2 regions of the Ruegeria sp. CDSA193 genome follow, and region 1 is predicted to be linked to the other one. Evidence: riboswitches for the same ligand, from Rfam matches in the RefSeq annotation. Region 1 holds a riboswitch; the other holds the start of a gene.
The links. A riboswitch is a leader RNA that binds a small molecule or an ion and turns the genes downstream of it on or off. The one in region 1 is predicted to bind cobalamin.

Region 1 (4,414 bases):
AGGTCAGATAGGCGCGATAGAAGGTCACGAGGATGCGCTTGGTATCACCGGCGAATGCGGTATCCGCCGGGATCACACCGCGATCCGGGCACCATACGCCACATTCCGGGATCGTCTTGGCCCCCATCACCGGGCCAGAATAAAGCCCCGCGGCCAGTGCCATTTGCGCCAGTGCCGCCTGCGCTGCGACCTCACCGCCTGTGTCGCAAAGATGCGCCAGCCGCCGCAGGGTTGAAACGGGCAGGGTAGAATAGTCATCCAGCCGCGTATCTTCACGCCCATCCGCAGGCAGCACAGCAACGGCGATGCCCTTTCCGTGGGCCAGTGCCAGAACCTGCTGCAAGCCATAGGACCAGTAGGGCACGCCACCGATCAGGCGGATCAGGATGCCTTTGGCGCCCTCCAGCGTCTGCTCGACATAGGTGTCGACAGAAAGCGGGTGCTTCAGCGCCGTTAGATTGGCCAGCCGCAGGGTCGGCATCCGACCTTCGGGTCCACCCCCCCGATGCCAGCCTGCCGCGAAAGCGCCAAGGTCACTGTCGGAAAAGGACAGCACCACCAGATCCGCCGGGCTCTGGCCCAGATCGGTTGGGGTCTCCGTTTCCTCTAACCCGTGGCTTTCGCGGAAGACGACGTGCATGGCTTACTCGGCAGCCTCGGTTACACCCACGAGGATATCGCGGATTTCGGCCTCTTTGATGTCGTCATGTTCGGCGATGACCACCAGACGCGAGCGGCGGTCTTCACCTGGCTCCCACGGGCGGTCGTACTGATGACGCACACGGGCCCCGACAGCCTGCACCAAAAGGCGCATGGGTTTGCCGGCAACAGCGGCATAGCCTTTTACCCGCAGGATGTTCAGTTCATTCGCCAGACGTTCGATATTGGCGACCAACTGGGCCGGATCGGTCTGTTCCGGCAGTTCAACAATGATGCTTTCGAAATCATCATGCTCGTGATCGTGGTGGCCATCATGATGGCTGGGACGTGCATCCATGTCATCTTCGGCAGCGGCTTCAAGCCCCAGCACAACACGGACATCCACGGCGCCTTCGGCCACTTCGACCACAGGCAGCGGACGCGGAGCCTCAGCGGCGATGATTTCCTTGGCCTTGGCAACACCCTCGGGACCCGCCAAATCAGGCTTGGTCAGCAGAATGATATCAGCGCAAGAGATCTGGTCCTCGAACACCTCAGACAGAGGTGTTTCGTGGTCAATCGAGTCATCGGCTAGGCGCTGGGCATCTACTGCCGCGACATTCGGAGCAAAGCGACCGGCGGCTACAGCCTCGGCATCGGCCAGAGCAATTACGCCATCCACGGTGATTTTTGAGCGAATATCGGGCCAGTCGAACGCTTTCAGCAGCGGCTTGGGCAGGGCCAAGCCAGAGGTTTCGATCAGAATGTGATCGGGGCGCGGCTCTAGCGCCATCAGCGCCTCAATCGTCGGGATGAAATCATCTGCCACGGTGCAGCAGATGCATCCATTGGCCAATTCCATGATGTTTTCCGCCGGGCAATCGGGGATCGCACAGGATTTAAGGATATCGCCGTCCACGCCCACATCGCCAAACTCGTTGACCACAATGGCCAGGCGTTTGCCCTGCGGGTTTTGCATCAGGTGACGCACCAGCGTGGTCTTGCCCGAGCCCAGAAAGCCGGTGATCACAGTGACGGGGAGTTTTTCGAGGTTGCTCATTTCAGGGCTCCAATCGGGGGAATGCGGGCCGCACAGTTTTTGCGGAAATGTTCAGGACGTTCGCGCCATTTAACGAGGCCATCTTGGGTCGCGAGATATTTGGTCGCGCCTTCAACAATGGTCTCGACATGATCGGTTTCATCGAGATGCTCATAGACAAAGGTCCAACGTTTGGGTCCGCCACGCAGCACAATCGAGCAGCCCTGATCGCAATTTGAAAGGCATTCTACTGCCTTCAAAGTGACGCCATCAGGAAGTTCTGCCTGCTCCAATGCCTTGTGCAGCAACGCCCCAGGACGATCTGCATCATTCTCGACGGGCAGGCCGCGGCGGCAGGTCGTGCACACCAGCAGTTCAACAGGTGTGGTCTCGGTCATGTCTCTCATCCCCCCAAATCCTCTTCGCGGGGGACGGGGTTTCATGCGGGCCACGTATTGCGACATGGGCCCGACACCGGATCACCCCGTCCGGTTTCAACTTCGGATGTTGGCAGGTCTCCCGGCTTGCGGATGTCAGAGGCTGGCCTCTGGCAGATGTCCCGCCTTCCCGGCCTGTCTGGCCAGTGGCTTTGGGCACCCTCTCCGGTCACGGTCGCGGGGGCGGCTGCGTTTGACGGATGACCGCTGACGCATTCCCTTTTCATCTGCATATGCAGACACCAACGGATGGGACATGCGGCACGGGCAGGGGGCTTGTCAAGCGCGGCCGACGCACGGAAATCATCGAGAATGGAAAAGCGACCTGCCAATGCCTGTCAGCGGCATGTTTGGTCAGCCACACGTAAAATGACCGCAGGCGAATTTGGGCTTTGCGCCTCGAAGATATCCAGACGAAAGGATTCGCGGGCCCATTACTTCAAAGGTCATATCGCGTGGAATCGATAGAGCGGTCAAATTTACTGGCCGAGCCAGTGAGTTCACCGCCGTCTGATCAATCCGGTGCCAAGCTTCACTCAGCAGAGCACTGATGTAGCGAGACGGCATGTCGCAGGCTCGAAAAACCGAATGCGAAGCAACTGTTTGAAAGTATTGGAGGCGAGTACCGGAATCGAACCGGTGTACACGGATTTGCAATCCGCTGCGTCACCACTCCGCCAACTCGCCTTTTCAAGTAATATCAAATACTTGCCGTGGTGTGACAGGCGTTTTAGCAGCTTTAATCCGGGGCGTCCAGTGGGTTCGGTCTAAATTTGACGAACTGAAAATTGGATCACCCAATCGGATCACTCTAAAATCTTCACGACAGACGAAAGTTTCCGCTTGCGGGCCGTTGCTGGTTTGCCCGGGATGTGGCACAAGCCCAGCAACCTTGGGAAATGAATGAGCGATCCAATGACAGATTTCGCAGCCCGCCGCCGCACCATGGTCGATACGCAGGTCCGGCCTTCGGACGTTACCAAGTTCCCGATCATTGATGCCATGCTGTCCGTCAAGCGCGAGAATTTTGTGCCAGACGCGCAACGCGAAGCCGCCTATGTTGAGGGTTTGATAGAACTTGAGGCCGGACGCTGCATTCTGGAACCGAGAACACTGGCCAAGATGCTGGATGTGCTGAACATTACCAATGATGAGGTTGTTCTGGATATTGCTCCGGCGCTGGGATATTCGACGGCTGTTGCAGCCCGTATGGCGCAGTTGGTCGTAGCGGTGGAAGCGGATGAAGCGCTAGCTGCCGAAGCGCAAACTCTGCTGATGGAGGCTGACGCGGATAATGTGGTCGTTCACGTGGGGCCGCTTGATGAGGGCGCTGCCGAGCATGGGCCTTATGACGTGGTCATGATCCAAGGCGGCGTAGAAGAGGTTCCGTCTGCATTGATTGACCAGCTTAAGGATCATGGGCGTATCGCCTGCCTGTTCATGGAAGGTGATCTTGGGACCGTCCGTATAGGCCACAAATCAGGCGATCGCGTTACCTGGCGCCAGGCATTCAACGCCAGTGCACCTGTTCTGAAGGCTTTCTCGGCCGAGAGTGCATTTTCGCTATAGTCGGCGGGCAGATTTATCTGCTGCCTTGATTAGTTCAACACAAAGACGCAAACTGCCCTGAGGGCTGCGTTATTTTGATTTGAGAGGATTTCGCCATGCGTTTTGCAGCAGGAGGCAAGCTGGTCAGGACTCTGGCAGTGACTGCGGGTATTGCTCTGGGCACGTTGCCCGGTAAGGCGGTTTGGGCCGATAACCTGACCGATGCGTTCATCGGAGCTTATAATACCAGCGGTTTGCTGGAACAGAACCGGGCGCTGCTGCGGGCTGCGGACGAGGATGTGGCGATCGCGCTGTCGGCTTTGCGCCCTATTATCAACTGGACCGTCGCGGTTAGCCAAGATTATACGCGCAGCAGAAACAGTGGTGTTACGAACAGTGTTGATCCTTCGAACTTCTTCTCGGGCCTGACGCTGAGCCAGCTTTTATACGATGGCGGAGCCTCGATTCTGGGCAAGCAATCAGCGCAGGAAACGGTGCTGTCGACCCGGCAGGCGCTGATCGATATCGAACAGCAGGTCCTGTTCCGCGCGGCGACCGCTTACCTGAGTGTTCTGCTGCAGGAAGAGACCGTATCGATTCGTCAAAACAACGTTGAACTGTCCGCAGAAGAGCTTCGCGCCTCGCAGGATCGTTTCGAAGTTGGGGAAGTTACCCGCACAGACGTCGCATTGTCTCAGGCTCAGCTTGCAAGCTCGCAGGCCGATCTGGCGAATGCGCGCGGCGATCTGAG
Region 2 (4,414 bases), on a different contig from region 1:
TGGCTGATTGCCTGATCCAGCAGCGATGTTGCGTCGCGCGCCGACCCCTCGGCCGCGCGGGTGATCAGCGCCAGGGCATCATCCGCGATCTGTGCCTTCTCAGCCTCTGCGATCTTATTGAGCAGGCCAATCATGTCCTCGGGTTCGATCCGGCGCAGGTCAAATCGTTGGCACCGCGACAGAACAGTCACCGGGACTTTGCGGATTTCGGTCGTGGCAAAGATGAACTTCACATGCGCAGGAGGTTCTTCCAACGTCTTGAGCAGCGCGTTGAACGCGCTGGTCGAAAGCATGTGAACCTCGTCGATGATGTAGATCTTATAGCGCGCACTGGCGGCGCGGTATCGGACCGAGTCGATGATTTCGCGGATATCATTCACGCCGGTTCGGCTGGCGGCGTCCATTTCCATCACGTCGACATGGCGACCTTCCATGATGGCGACGCAATGTTCGCACTGGCCGCAAGGCTCGGTCGTGGGCTTGCCTTGCCCATCAGGACCGATGCAGTTCATGCCCTTGGCGATGATCCGGGCCGTGGTTGTCTTACCGGTGCCGCGGATGCCAGTCATGATGAAGGCTTGTGCAATCCGGTCGGCCTCGAACGCGTTTTTCAGCGTGCGCACCATTGCGTTCTGACCGACGAGGTCAGCAAAAGTTTCCGGGCGGTATTTCCGCGCGAGAACCTGATAGGCGGGGCTGGGCGTGTCGGTCATGTCTGCTCTGTTGGATTCGTGTCAGGTTTGCAGCGTAGAGACCCCCGCCGTCCGCGTCCACCGCGCGCGAAAAGGAATTTCGTTTTGGCAAGTTGCATCAGAGCCGGTAAATCATGAGGGGCTTTAGCCCCATGTGGTGATGCAGGAAAAGGAGCTGTGTTGGAGAGTTTTGCAATTCACCCTCTTGGATTGGGCAAAGGGCAGATCGCTCTGTGCCCACTGCCGGGTGTCACGGGCGATTATGCTGGGGATTTCGCAGTAATCCGGGATTGGGCGCCGGACCTGGTCATCTCGATGACTACTCTGGATGAGTTCCAGCATTCCGGCGCGCGTTCATTCGAGGCGGACCTGCAGTGCGAACGGATTGCCTGGGTCCACCTTCCGGTCTCCGATTTCGGCGCCCCCACGCCTGAGGTTGAGGCGCTTTGGCCGCAAGCCAGCGCCGCCGCCCAACATGTCCTTGCCAGTGGCGGCAAGGTGCTGGTGCATTGCCGCGGTGGGTGCGGACGCTCGGGGATGGTTGTGATGCGGCTAATGGTGGAATGCGGCGAAGCGCCTGACCAAGCGCTTCGGCGGTTGCGTGCGGTGCGGCCCTGCGCGGTGGAAACCGACGCGCAAAAGGACTGGGCCGGGTTGCCGGCCCGAACCCTTCCCTGAATCAGGCAGACACTTGATACGGAATACTTTCGCTGCGCGGCGGCAGGGTCGATACGTCGAGCATCGCACAGGGTGGTTCTGACAGAAAACCAGCGGATTTCTGGATGAACTCCGGCCCGAACATCATGTCGCCATAGGCGTCCAGCTTTTCTGTCGGCGTGTCTGTGCTGGTGCCGCAATAGACCCTGATCTGTTCTGATTGGGCCCGAAAACGGGCCGTGCAGCCTTCGGTGCAATGGGTCAGATCGCTGGTACCTTCGACCTCGAATGTTTTGGATGTCGCAGGCCTTGCCGTCGCCATCGCCTCGGCCATGGCGCGTGCCATTCGGGCAAGGGCGGGGCAGGGTTTCCCGGTCCTCTGACAGACGGTTGCGGTGAATTCGTGTGTTTTTGTCTTCCAGATCATAATGCGCCCTCCGCGCGCAGGACGGAGGGTGAGGATCAGGTGTGACAGCGCGCTGACGACCTGCCCGGACACCCCGCCCGAGTTTCGGTTTCGATACGATGGCAGGTCTCCTGACTTGCGGGTCGTCGCTTTGCCGACCTTCCCAGCCCTGGGGCCAGTGGTATTTCGGCATTGCTCACCGCTTACAGTTGCGGGGGCAGTCGCGGAGTTGGCCCTTTCCGGCATCGCCGGGGCAGACCGCACCGTGTTCCCTTTTCATCCCGCCCCAATTCCGGGGCAAGAACCATCACCACATCGCTAGCGGCTATGCAGACCCCGAGTCAAGCCACCTGTTGGGGTTCAAACCGGACGTTTGGTCATCTTGATGAAATCTTGACTCTGGTGGCCGAAATCGGGCCGATTGTTGAGTGAACCGAGTAGTTCAGAATTTGTTGGAAGCGCCATGCTTGATACCACGCCCTGCGTCCAGACTAAGGACTTTGACTTTGCCTCAGGCTCTGCCAGCCTGTCGGCGCGGCTGTATCTGCCTGAAACCGAGCCGAAGGTCGCCGTGGTGATTCACAGCGCAACTGCAGTGCCGCGCGAATATTACCAGCATTTTGCCCGTTGGCTGGCCGCCGAACAGGGTATTGCCTGTCTGACCTATGACTACAGCGATTTCGGGCATTCACTGCGCGACAAACTCAAAACCTCCGAGGTGACCATGGCGGATTGGGCCTTGGTCGACATGCCCGCCGCACGGGCTGAGATGCGCAGGCGGTTCCCGGACGCTTTGCAGTGGAGCATCGGTCATTCCCTTGGCGGCTTGCTGGGGCCGGTGCAGCCAGACATTGATCAGATCGACCGGATGATCTGTGTATGTTCGGGGCTGGTTACTCTGTCCGACCATCCCTGGCCCTATCGCGGGCTGGCGTGGTTGTTCTGGCACGGCCACGGGCGTCTGGCAGTGAATGCACTGGGGTATCTGCCGGGCAAAGCTGTGGGGATCGGTGCCGATTTGCCGGGCCCGGTCTATTGGCAATGGCGCAGCTGGTGCACGGCGCCGCAGAATTATGTGCCGCAGATCGGTGACGCTCTGCCCGAAGCGAGATGGGCGCAATCGAATACACCGGTGGACCTGTTCGCCTTCGAGGACGACCAGATGGTGCCGCCAGACGCAGTCTGGCGGCTTGCCGATCTGTATGGGCCGAAGGCGCGGCGACATCTGTTGTCTCCGAATGAATTCGGAGCGCCTGAGATCGGTCATATTGGCGCTTTTGCCCGCAGAAACCGGGCGGTTTGGCCCCGGTTGATTGCCTGAAAACGAGGCGCCTTTTTGTCACGCTTAGTGTCTGCTACGGGACTTTTTGTCGTGCATGACGGATCGCACCATTTTGCCAAAGGCTTTGTCACGTGCCCGTGACTGCGCGAGGGTCTCGGAATTCCTCTGATCTTCGCGCCGAAGCTTGTGCCAGCGCGCCAGCCGGTCGGGCTCAATCACGCCATTGGCAATCGCCTCCTGCACAGCACAACCGGGTTCGGCCTGGTGCTGGCAATCTGAGAACCGGCACGTTGCAGCCAATTCCAGAAGGTCGGAGAAAACCTCATCCACGCCGTCTTGGGCATCCATCAAACGCAGGGCGCGCATTCCTGGCGTATCAATCAGCCACCCCCCGTTTCGCATCGGGTGAAGCGCACGATGGGTCGTGGTGTGGCGACCCCGTGCGTCATCCTCGCGGATCCCCGCCGTTGTCCCGGCCTGACCAGTCATGGCGTTCGCCAATGTGGTTTTGCCGACACCGGATGAGCCGACCAAAGCAGCAGTTTGCCCGGCAGGGCACCAGGACAGGATCGGATCAATCTCTGACGCCTCCAGCGCGTTGACGGTTAGAACGGTCAGAAACCGAGCCAGCGAACTGGCCTGACTGGCATAGCTCTCTGGGTCAGGGCAGCTGTCGGCCTTGGTCAGGACAACAACCGGATAGCACCCGGCCTGATGCGCCAGCGCCAGATAACGCTCAAGCCGTGCCAGATTGAAATCGGCATTGCAGGAACTGACGATATACAGCACATCCACATTCGCCGCGATCAGCTGAACCTGCGCACCGGTGCCTGCGGCCCGGCGTTGCAAGAGGCTTTTGCGCTCCAAAAGATGCCGAATGCGGTTTTGATCATCCGCAAGGACCCAATCGCCAACCGCAAATTCGCCGGTTGATCGGTCAGGGGTCAGATCAGATGTGCCGCCAAGCGCATTCAGGCCGATCAGGCGATCACGATGGACGGCGTTGATGCGATGCGGTGTGCAGGTAGGGTTCACAGCATGTTGGGCTGCAAAATGAGAGGACCATCCCAGGTCCGAAAGTGTTTTGGACATTGTTCTGCCTGTGTTCAGATACAGGAAACCATCAGGGTGGCAGGCGCGCACCCGTCGGTAACGTGTTCAGGCAAAAGCGGGGGTTAGTCCCGGAAACGCTCTGCCCGAAGGGTCATTGCTACAATCATAAAGTCCCTCCTGCGGCAGTCGTTGCGCGTAAGTGAGAGGTTGGACATCGACCCAAGCGGGGCTCGTTGTGGCTGCTTCCTTCCGGATCTGACCAGGTTGGCGAGGCGCTCGCCCGCGCCAACCTCTCGAGGGTGGATATAGGCAGTTGGCCGGAAA

Region 2: it holds a riboswitch for cobalamin, as region 1 does, so the genes downstream of both, AC2FLG_RS14625 (hypothetical protein) here and AC2FLG_RS08480 (DUF1636 family protein) in region 1, are expected to answer to the same signal.

What each region holds. Positions count from the first base shown of each region.
Region 1 is NZ_JBXWPN010000004.1:68,101-72,514, forward strand. Features, by position in the region: gene cobN (cobaltochelatase subunit CobN) at 1-640, opposite strand, end outside; gene cobW (cobalamin biosynthesis protein CobW) at 644-1,699, opposite strand; gene AC2FLG_RS08480 (DUF1636 family protein) at 1,696-2,076, opposite strand; cobalamin riboswitch at 2,171-2,377, opposite strand; tRNA gene AC2FLG_RS08485 (tRNA-Cys) at 2,729-2,802, opposite strand; gene AC2FLG_RS08490 (protein-L-isoaspartate O-methyltransferase family protein) at 3,031-3,684, shown strand; gene AC2FLG_RS08495 (TolC family outer membrane protein) at 3,780-4,414, shown strand, end outside.
Region 2 is NZ_JBXWPN010000007.1:47,735-52,148, reverse strand. Features, by position in the region: gene AC2FLG_RS14635 (DNA polymerase III subunit gamma/tau) at 1-713, opposite strand, end outside; gene AC2FLG_RS14630 (protein-tyrosine phosphatase family protein) at 870-1,370, shown strand; gene AC2FLG_RS14625 (hypothetical protein) at 1,372-1,776, opposite strand; cobalamin riboswitch at 1,860-2,079, opposite strand; gene AC2FLG_RS14620 (alpha/beta hydrolase family protein) at 2,219-3,076, shown strand; gene rsgA (ribosome small subunit-dependent GTPase A) at 3,101-4,129, opposite strand; RNA gene ffs (signal recognition particle sRNA small type) at 4,288-4,386, opposite strand.